2 regions of the Pseudoalteromonas sp. A25 genome follow, and region 1 is predicted to be linked to the other one. Evidence: predicted binding sites of a transcription regulator. Region 1 holds the regulator's gene; the other holds the start of a gene.
What was found. The regulator FliA, encoded in region 1, starts transcription of late flagellar genes. The targets are predictions, from matches to a motif close to CTAAAGNTNNNNNNNNNNNNGCCGATA.
Positions count from the first base shown of each region.

Region 1 (4,432 bases):
TGAACATGGTTATTAATCAAATGCACACTACTAATAACGATATCCTTCGTCAGGGTGGTGTATACGCGTTCGTTGGCCCAACGGGTGTTGGAAAAACGACGACCGTTGCCAAGCTTGCAGCATTAGGTGCTCAAAAATTTGGCGCTGATAAAGTGGCCTTGATCACAACGGATACCTACCGTATTGGCGCATATGAACAGCTATCTACTTATGGTCGGATCATAGGGTGCCCTGTTAAACAGGTTAAAGATGCGAACGAACTTGCAGAAGTTTTGTATCACTTACGTAATAAACGACTAATATTAATAGATACAGCTGGTATGAGCCAAAGAGATTTGCGTTTAACTGAGCAATTAAATACTTTGATGAGAAGTACTCGGGTTGATATTCGCAGTTACCTTGTATTAAGTGCAACATCGCAAATGCATGTGTTGCAAGAAACTGTACGCCACTTCCAAAAGGTAAATTTAAGTGGATGTATCTTTACTAAACTTGATGAATGTCTAAGTTTAGGTGAGATTATTAGCATAGCGATTCAAAATCGCTTGCCAATAGGGTATCTTACCAATGGTCAGCGAGTTCCTGAGGATATTCGCGTTGCAAATGCTCAAAAGTTAGTCAAAAAAGCTGAGCAATTGTATTTAAAAAGAATAAAAGCACAACATTCGAGACCTGTAGCAGTAGCGTCTCAGACAGTAGGAATGTATGATTAATACAGTATTAGATCAAGCAAGTGGCCTGCGTAAAATGAGTCAAAATAGTAATCACGGTGTTAAAGTTATCGCGGTAACAGGTGGAAAAGGTGGAGTTGGCAAAACCAATGTGTCTTTGAACACCGCAATAGCACTTGGCCAGCAGGGAAACCGCGTGTTGGTACTCGATGCCGATTTGGGTTTGGCTAATTGTGATGTTATGTTGGGCCTTAGGGTTGAGAAAAACCTTTCACATGTGCTTTCAGGTGAGTGTGAATTAGATGAAATTTTAGTGGAAGGCCCAGCTGGAATCAAAATTGTTCCAGCTACGTCTGGTTCGCAAAGCATGGTTGAGCTAACACCAGCTGAGCACGCAGGATTGATTAGAGCGTTCAGTGAACTCAATACCGAATTTGACATACTGATTGTAGACACCGCTGCGGGCATCTCAGATATGGTACTTAGTTTTTCTCGTGCCGCCCAAGATGTGGTTGTTGTGGTTTGTGATGAGCCAACCTCCATTACTGATGCCTATGCATTAATCAAAGTGCTTAGTAGAGAGCACGGGGTTTATAAATTTAAAATTGTTGCCAATATGGTGCGCAGTTTACGCGAAGGACAAGAATTGTTTGCTAAGCTCTCAAAGGTGACGGATAGGTTTTTAGATGTAGCGCTTGAGCTTGTCGCAACAATACCGTTTGATGAAAACATGCGAAAGTCTTCAAGACGTCAGAAAACAATTGTTGAGTTATTTCCTAACTCACCAGCAGCGGTGGCTTTTAGAGGCCTTGCAAGCAAAGCCGTAAAATGGCCTATCCCACATCAACCCTCGGGTCATTTAGAGTTTTTTATTGAACAACTTGTCAATGGTTAATTATGGCATCATCGGTGAGTAAAGCCATGGGGTATCAGACATCTGATAATATACACAAAGTGGTGGAACGTCATGCATCACTTGTCAAAAAAGTGGCGTGTCATTTATTGGCGCGTTTACCTGCCAATATTCAACTAGATGATTTGGTACAGTCTGGCATGATCGGGCTAATCGAAGCGACAAAGAATTTTGATGCCTCGAAAGGTGCTAGTTTTGAAACATTTGCGGGTATCCGGATACGCGGTGCAATGTTGGATGAAATTCGCAGAGGAGACTGGGCTCCCCGCTCAGTGCACCGCAAAAGCAGAATGGTTGCCGAAGCCATTGCAGAGCTTGAGTCTATCCTTAATAGAGAACCAAAAGACACTGAAATTGCTGAAAAACTTGATATTACGCTAGATGAGTACCATCATATTCTTAGTGATGTTAATTGCAGTAAAGTCATAGGTATAGAAGATTTAGGTGTAGATGAAGATGTCATTTCGCCTGCAGACAATGATTTATCGCTAGACAAACCATTTAATAACGTTAAAAATGAACGCTTTAACGAATCGTTAGTGGCAGCGATAAAATCTTTGCCAGAAAGAGACGCCCTAGTGTTGTCGCTTTATTACAACGATGAAATGAATTTAAAAGAAATCGGGCAAATACTAGATGTAAGTGAATCTCGTGTTAGCCAAATTCATGGGCAGGCAATGATAAGGCTAAGAGCTAAAATCAATGACTGGGTCAATTAGAGTAAAAATAATAGGTTCAAACCTCACTGGAGGATGTTTTGGATAAAAACATGAAAATTCTCGTGGTTGATGATTTTTCTACAATGAGGAGAATAATCAAAAACCTGCTTAGAGATTTAGGCTTTACCAATGTACAAGAAGCTGACGATGGTAGTACTGCGCTTCCAATGCTACAAAATCAAGAGTTTGATTTTGTGGTCACTGATTGGAATATGCCTGGCATGCAAGGTATAGATTTGCTCAGAGCAATTAGGGCGGATGAAAACCTTAAGCACATCCCAGTGTTAATGGTGACAGCGGAAGCCAAGAAAGAGCAAATTGTAGCAGCAGCGCAAGCTGGGGTTAACGGTTATATCGTCAAACCTTTTACTGCAGGAACACTAAAAACTAAGTTAGAAAAAGTGTTTGAACGTTTAGGCTAAGAACTAAGAAGGAGAGGCTAATGTCAACGCCTTCTGTGCCGCAGATCAGCCTTGAACAGGCGAAACAGCTTGTTGCTTATTTAGAACAAGGCGAACAAGAAAAAGCAGATCAATTAATTTTAGAAGCTGCGAACAAAGAGCAATCAGAGTTGTTTGCAGAGGTCGGTAAGTTAACACGACAGCTGCATGAATCTTTGAAAAACTTTGAACTCGATACGCGTCTTGCTGATTTGACGACTGAAGCCCTTCCTGATGCAAAGCAACGTTTAAATTATGTCATGGAAATGACAGAAAACGCTGCAAATAAAACGATGGATGCCGTAGAGGCAAGCTTGCCTTTGGCCCAACAGTTAGCGGATGACCTGTCAAGCATAAAACCAACTTGGGATCGTCTCATGAGACGTGATATCCAACTAGGTGAATTTAAATCTCTATGTCATGATTTAGATAAGTTTATGCAAGGGTCTCAAACGCGAACAGATGAGTTACAAAGCTTGATGACGAACGTGTTGATGGCGCAAGACTATCAAGACTTAACAGGGCAAGTGATCCGTCGAGTGATCGAGCTGGTTAGAGAAGTTGAAGATAGCCTTATCAATTTGTTGACCGTATTTGGCACGTCAGACGAACTACCCAGCAAAAACAAACAAGTTCAAAGCAATGTTAGTTCGCAAAATGATGTTGATGTTGACGTTAATGAAATCTCGGGGCCAGAAGGTCCAATTATTGATGCAGATCAGCGAGATGATGTTGTGTCTGGTCAAGATGAAGTTGATGATTTGCTATCAAGTTTAGGCTTCTAATAGGAGAGTATGCATGAGCTTTGAAGTCGATGAAGATATCCTACAAGACTTTCTCGTAGAAGCCGGGGAAATTCTAGAGCTGCTGTCGGAGCAGCTTGTTGAGTTGGAAAATAACCCTGAAGATAAAGACCTACTGAATGCAATTTTTAGAGGTTTCCATACTGTAAAGGGTGGTGCTGGCTTTTTAAGTATGACTGAGTTGGTCGATGCCTGTCATGGTGCCGAAAACGTTTTTGATGTATTACGCCAAGGACAGCGAAAAGTCACTTCAGAGCTGATGGATGTTATTCTCCAATCGCTTGATACTATCAATGAAATGTTCGGCCATATTCAAAACCGTGAACAACCGGAGCCAGCAGATCCTGCTCTTCTTGAAACATTACACCAGCTTAGTAAACCTCAGTCAGAGGATGAAGTCATAGACTTACCGGATGTAGCTGAACCAGAGGTACCGGTATCAGAAAGCCCTAGCCAGTCAGAAATGATTGATGCAGATGATGTTTTGTTTGATATTGATTCAGCGGGTGATGGTACTGAGCAAGATGGTGGTATTGATGAAATAACTGAAGATGAATTTGAAAGCTTGTTAGATGAGCTACATGGAACTGGAAACGGCCCAGCTAAGGCGGCAAAGGAACCACAAGCTAGCGATTCGCAAAGTGATGGTGATATCACAGATGATGAATTTGACAGCTTGCTTGATGAACTTCATGGTGTAGGCAGTTTTGGTACCATTAAGAAAGATGACTCACCAGCACCTGCCCAGGCATCGAGTGAAGCTGCTTCGAACTCTTCGACAGATTCCGATGACGAAATTAATGACGACGAGTTTGAAGCTTTGCTTGATGAGTTACACGGAAAAGGCAGTGCGCCTCGTTCGGTTGAAACGAATCAAGATAAACCA
Region 1 is NZ_AP021846.1:1,279,987-1,284,418, forward strand. It holds gene flhF (flagellar biosynthesis protein FlhF) at 1-713, shown strand, start outside; gene GDK41_RS05745 (MinD/ParA family ATP-binding protein) at 706-1,566, shown strand; gene GDK41_RS05750 (RNA polymerase sigma factor FliA) at 1,593-2,303, shown strand; gene cheY (chemotaxis response regulator CheY) at 2,342-2,725, shown strand; gene GDK41_RS05760 (protein phosphatase CheZ) at 2,746-3,528, shown strand; gene GDK41_RS05765 (chemotaxis protein CheA) at 3,542-4,432, shown strand, end outside.

Region 2 (4,432 bases), 1.6 Mb from region 1:
TGGTCGCAGCGCCGCCAAGGTCTTCAAAGTGAAGGCTATCAAGTGCGTGGTGGATCACTTGGGTTAGGTGTCGCCGCATTATGTGGCATATTGATTATCGCCGCACAGGGGCTGCAAATGCTAGGGCTCATTCCTTCTTTAGGTTAAATAACCTCAGCACTGAGTGAGCAAATATTCTCACTTGTGGCGTTAAAGTGTACGTATCGAAAGTTTATAAGTTCGATGGTGCTTAGATATAAAAAAACCCCTGTAATTGGCTAGTCCAACCATCAGGGGTTACTTCAATTTAGTTCTGTCCTGAGACTTCGATTGGATCTGACTCTTTTGGTTTACCTTGTAAAATAGAGATCTCCACTCGCCTGTTACGTCTTCTATCCGCATTGCTTTCATTGGGAACCAGTGGTCTTGTATCAGCATGCCCTACAACTACTAAACGATTTTTATCAAAGCCCGACGCTTTAACCATTTCACTGGCAACTGCAACCGCTCGTGTGGCCGATAAGTCCCAGTTATTGCTATATAACTCGTTACTTACTTGAAAGTCATCAGTGTGCCCTGACACCGTTATTTCTCCGGGTACATCTTTGAGTAAATCTGCAATCTCTAAAATAGTAGGCGTAAATTTGGGTTGTAAAAAAGCACTCCCCGATGGAAAGGCGCCATTTTCTTGAATTCGTATGATAATTTGCTGACCCAGAGACTCGAGCTCTATTGCTCCGTCCATAATCTGCTTTTCTAATTGCTGTGCTATTTTCTTTACAAGCTCATTCACTTGCTCTTGTTCTGCAGCTGATACAGCTTGTGTCATTGCCTGCTCTTGCGAAGTACTTTGTGATTCACCACCGCGTTTATTTCCACGCTGCTCCTGCCTGCCCCCAGCAGAACTCTCTTCACCAGCTTGAAACTCTAGCATTTGCTGAGTCATTTCTACAGTTTGTTGCTGTATCGTTTCAATTGGCGTCGGTTCGGGTTTACCAGGGGTAAACTCCATCGCAATAACACTGGTCCCCTTTGGAATATCTTTTACTTCTATTTTGTTTTGTACACCAAATGCAAACTTCATCGAGCCCGCAATTTGTTTGAATTTCAAAACGTCCATTTCCGAAAATGCTAAAAGCAGAACGAAAAAGCACATCAGCAAAGACATTAGATCTGCAAATGTTCCCATCCAAGCAGGTAGCCCAGGAGGAGGACATTTACACTCTTTTTCGTCAGACATCTGCGCTATTCCTCTTTCTCTTGCGAACGTTTTGACTCTGCAAGGTAGTTTTTCAAAATACCTTCGATGACTTTCGGGTTCTGTCCATCTTGAATGCCAAGAATTGCATCGAGGATAAGCCTTTGATTTAACTCCTCTTCATCCCGTCTTAATTCAAGTTTAGCCTGAATAGGAATAGCCACAACGTTTGCTAAAAAGGCACCATAGAGCGTCGTTAACAAAGCCACCGCCATGGCTGGACCGATAGCCTTTGGGTCATCCATGTTTGATAGCATTGCAACCAAACCAATTAGAGTACCAATCATACCCATCGCAGGTGCGATGTCGCCGAGTTTTTTAAACAAAGACGCCCCTTCATCGTGGCGGTTTGTTGTTAAAGAAATGTCTTTTTGCAAAGTAGCACGCACAACATCAGCATCGTGACCGTCAACCAGCATATCGACTCCTTTACGCATAAAGGAGTTAGGTATTTCCGCCTCTTCTAGTGCCAAAAATCCACCTTTACGCGCCGAATCAGCCAATTCAACCGCTTTTTCTATTAATTCCTCTGGCGTTTCGATTTTAAACATAAACGCTTTGCCCACCACTTTACCAATGGCGAAAAACTTTGGCATGCTAAAGTTAGCCAAAACGATAAAGAGTGAACCACCGAAAACGATTACACCAGAAGCAGCATCGGCAAACATAATTATTTCACCGTCACTACTCATGAACATGGACATCACAATCAGGCCTATTGCGCCTAGGATCCCAATAACGGTTGCTAAATCCACATATCCTCCAGAGAGTTTGATCTATTCTAATTCTTGCCCAAGCGACTCATGCAGATAAGGCATACAAAAGGCGTACCATAAATTATTGAACATAAAACAATACTTATGGCCCATTTTTAACTATCGGCAAGCTACTGAATATCTTAAATCAATTATATTAAAAAGCACTAAATTTGCGAGCAGCATTAGTTCACTTATCACAGCCAGATGCTTTAATAGTATAGTAAAAGCACGCGACAAACTTTGACCTTACCCCTTATTGCCCCTAAAATTGGCCTTTTAAAATTTAGGGCGAAGCACTTTTTGCATGAATGTGTGTCTATTCATGGAACTATTATCAATAGTTTACCAAGTAAAACCACACACATCTAAAAGTAGCTCCAACTCATATAAAAATTGCGAACAAGTATTTTTAAATAGAGTTTGTTCACATCCCTAAGGGGCTGTTGAGTTTTAGCGTCAACACATACACAATGACTATGCTTCGCAGGCTAAGTATTGCTAAAATACTCACCCTGCTGCCACATTCAGTAGATGACAATCCGTCCTAAATAATGGCAAAAATCAGCTAGAAAAAGAGACAAAATCATGGCAACAAAAAAACCAGACAATCTGAGTTTTGAAGAAGCAATGGCAGAGCTAGAAGGGATCGTTCAGTCGATGGAGCAAGGCACATTGACTTTAGAGCAATCTTTAAAGCAGTTTGAAAGAGGCATTGCACTTGCAAACTCATCTAGTAATAAGCTTCAACAAGCCGAGCAAAAAGTGTCTATTCTGATGGCTAATGACAGCCAAAGTTCTGCGCTCCCATTTCAAGGTGATGTGGAATAAATTGTGGAATTAAAAGAAAAATTACATCTAACTCAAGTGCGCGTTGCGGATACTATTGCTAATTACTTTTCACGCTCTCTCGATACTGATGAGACCATTAAAGAAGCAACTTACTACAGTATTAATAACGGTGGTAAGCGATTACGGCCTTTTCTAGTCTATGCAACAGGTCAGATGCTAGGCGCTAAAATAGAGGACCTTGATATCGCCGCAGCCGCTATAGAGTGCGTGCATAGTTACTCTTTGGTACATGACGACTTACCAGCTATGGATGACGATGAATTGCGTCGAGGCAAGCCCACCTGTCACATTGCGTTTAATGAGGCGCAAGCCATCTTAGCGGGAGATGCATTACAAACAATCGCCTTTGAGTTACTTAGTGGACATACCTTTAAAGTACCAATGACTCAACAAATGACTATGCTCAATACCTTAGCTAAAGCATCTGGAATTGAAGGCATGATTGGCGGTCAGGCGCTTGACCTTGCTGCGACAAATAAAGTAGTAACATTAGATGAGCTTGAACGAATTCATAAGCTAAAAACCGGCGCTTTGTTAAAAGCCTCTATTGAGCTTGGAGCGCTATGTGCAATCAATGTTAAAAGCTCAACGCATGACGCGCTCAAACGTTACGCTGAATATATTGGCCTTGCTTTTCAAGTTCAGGACGATATTTTGGATATTGAAGGCGATACGCAATCACTGGGTAAACCGCAAGGCTCAGACATTGAAAACAATAAATCGACTTACCCTGCACTACTTGGCTTAGAGGGTGCAAAGAGTAAAGCTCGAACGCTAATCAGCGAAGCAATTGCCGCACTTGCTGAAATAGACGAAGATACTTCTGTTTTAGCTGATTTAGCCCAATACATTATTGAAAGAGATTATTAAGCAACGCCTATTGAGCGCTGTTCATGACAAATTAATGGCTAATTTGTATAAATAAATAAAACTAACAGCAGCCTTTGTATATAATTGTGCGAAGTTTGCGTAGGACACATAATTAATACCATGAAATTGGATAGTAGCAAGTACCCCTTATTGGCGTTGGCTGACGAACCAGCGCAACTGCGGACAATACCGCAGCACAAACTTACCACACTCAGCAATGAGCTCAGAGAGTATTTATTAAACTCGGTGTCACAAAGTAGTGGCCATTTTGCATCAGGTTTAGGCACAGTTGAGTTGACCGTTGCACTTCACTACGTTTATAACACCCCCGAAGACAGACTGATCTGGGATGTAGGACATCAGGCTTATCCGCACAAGATTTTAACTGGCAGACGTGAGCAAATTCATACTATACGTCAAAAAGACGGATTACATCCTTTTCCTTACCGTGAAGAAAGTGAGTATGACACTTTTAGTGTTGGGCACTCGAGTACGTCTATTTCTGCAGCTCTAGGGATGTCTATCGCTGCGCAAAAAGAAGGTAAAGGCAGAAAAACAGTTGCTGTAATCGGCGACGGTGCGATTACGGCTGGCATGGCGTTCGAAGCAATGAACCACGCGGGCGATGTAAAGTCAGATATGCTGATAATATTAAACGATAATGAGATGTCGATCTCTGAAAACGTCGGCGCACTGAACAATCACTTTGCACGTATTT
Region 2 is NZ_AP021846.1:2,881,847-2,886,278, forward strand. It holds gene GDK41_RS12435 (aromatic amino acid transport family protein) at 1-147, shown strand, start outside; gene GDK41_RS12440 (flagellar motor protein MotB) at 287-1,219, opposite strand; gene pomA (flagellar motor protein PomA) at 1,225-1,992, opposite strand; gene GDK41_RS12450 (exodeoxyribonuclease VII small subunit) at 2,581-2,823, shown strand; gene ispA ((2E,6E)-farnesyl diphosphate synthase) at 2,827-3,714, shown strand; gene dxs (1-deoxy-D-xylulose-5-phosphate synthase) at 3,835-4,432, shown strand, end outside.
Region 2: pomA (flagellar motor protein PomA) is a predicted target of FliA. The motif match lies at 2,114-2,140, and genes of this name have one in related genera.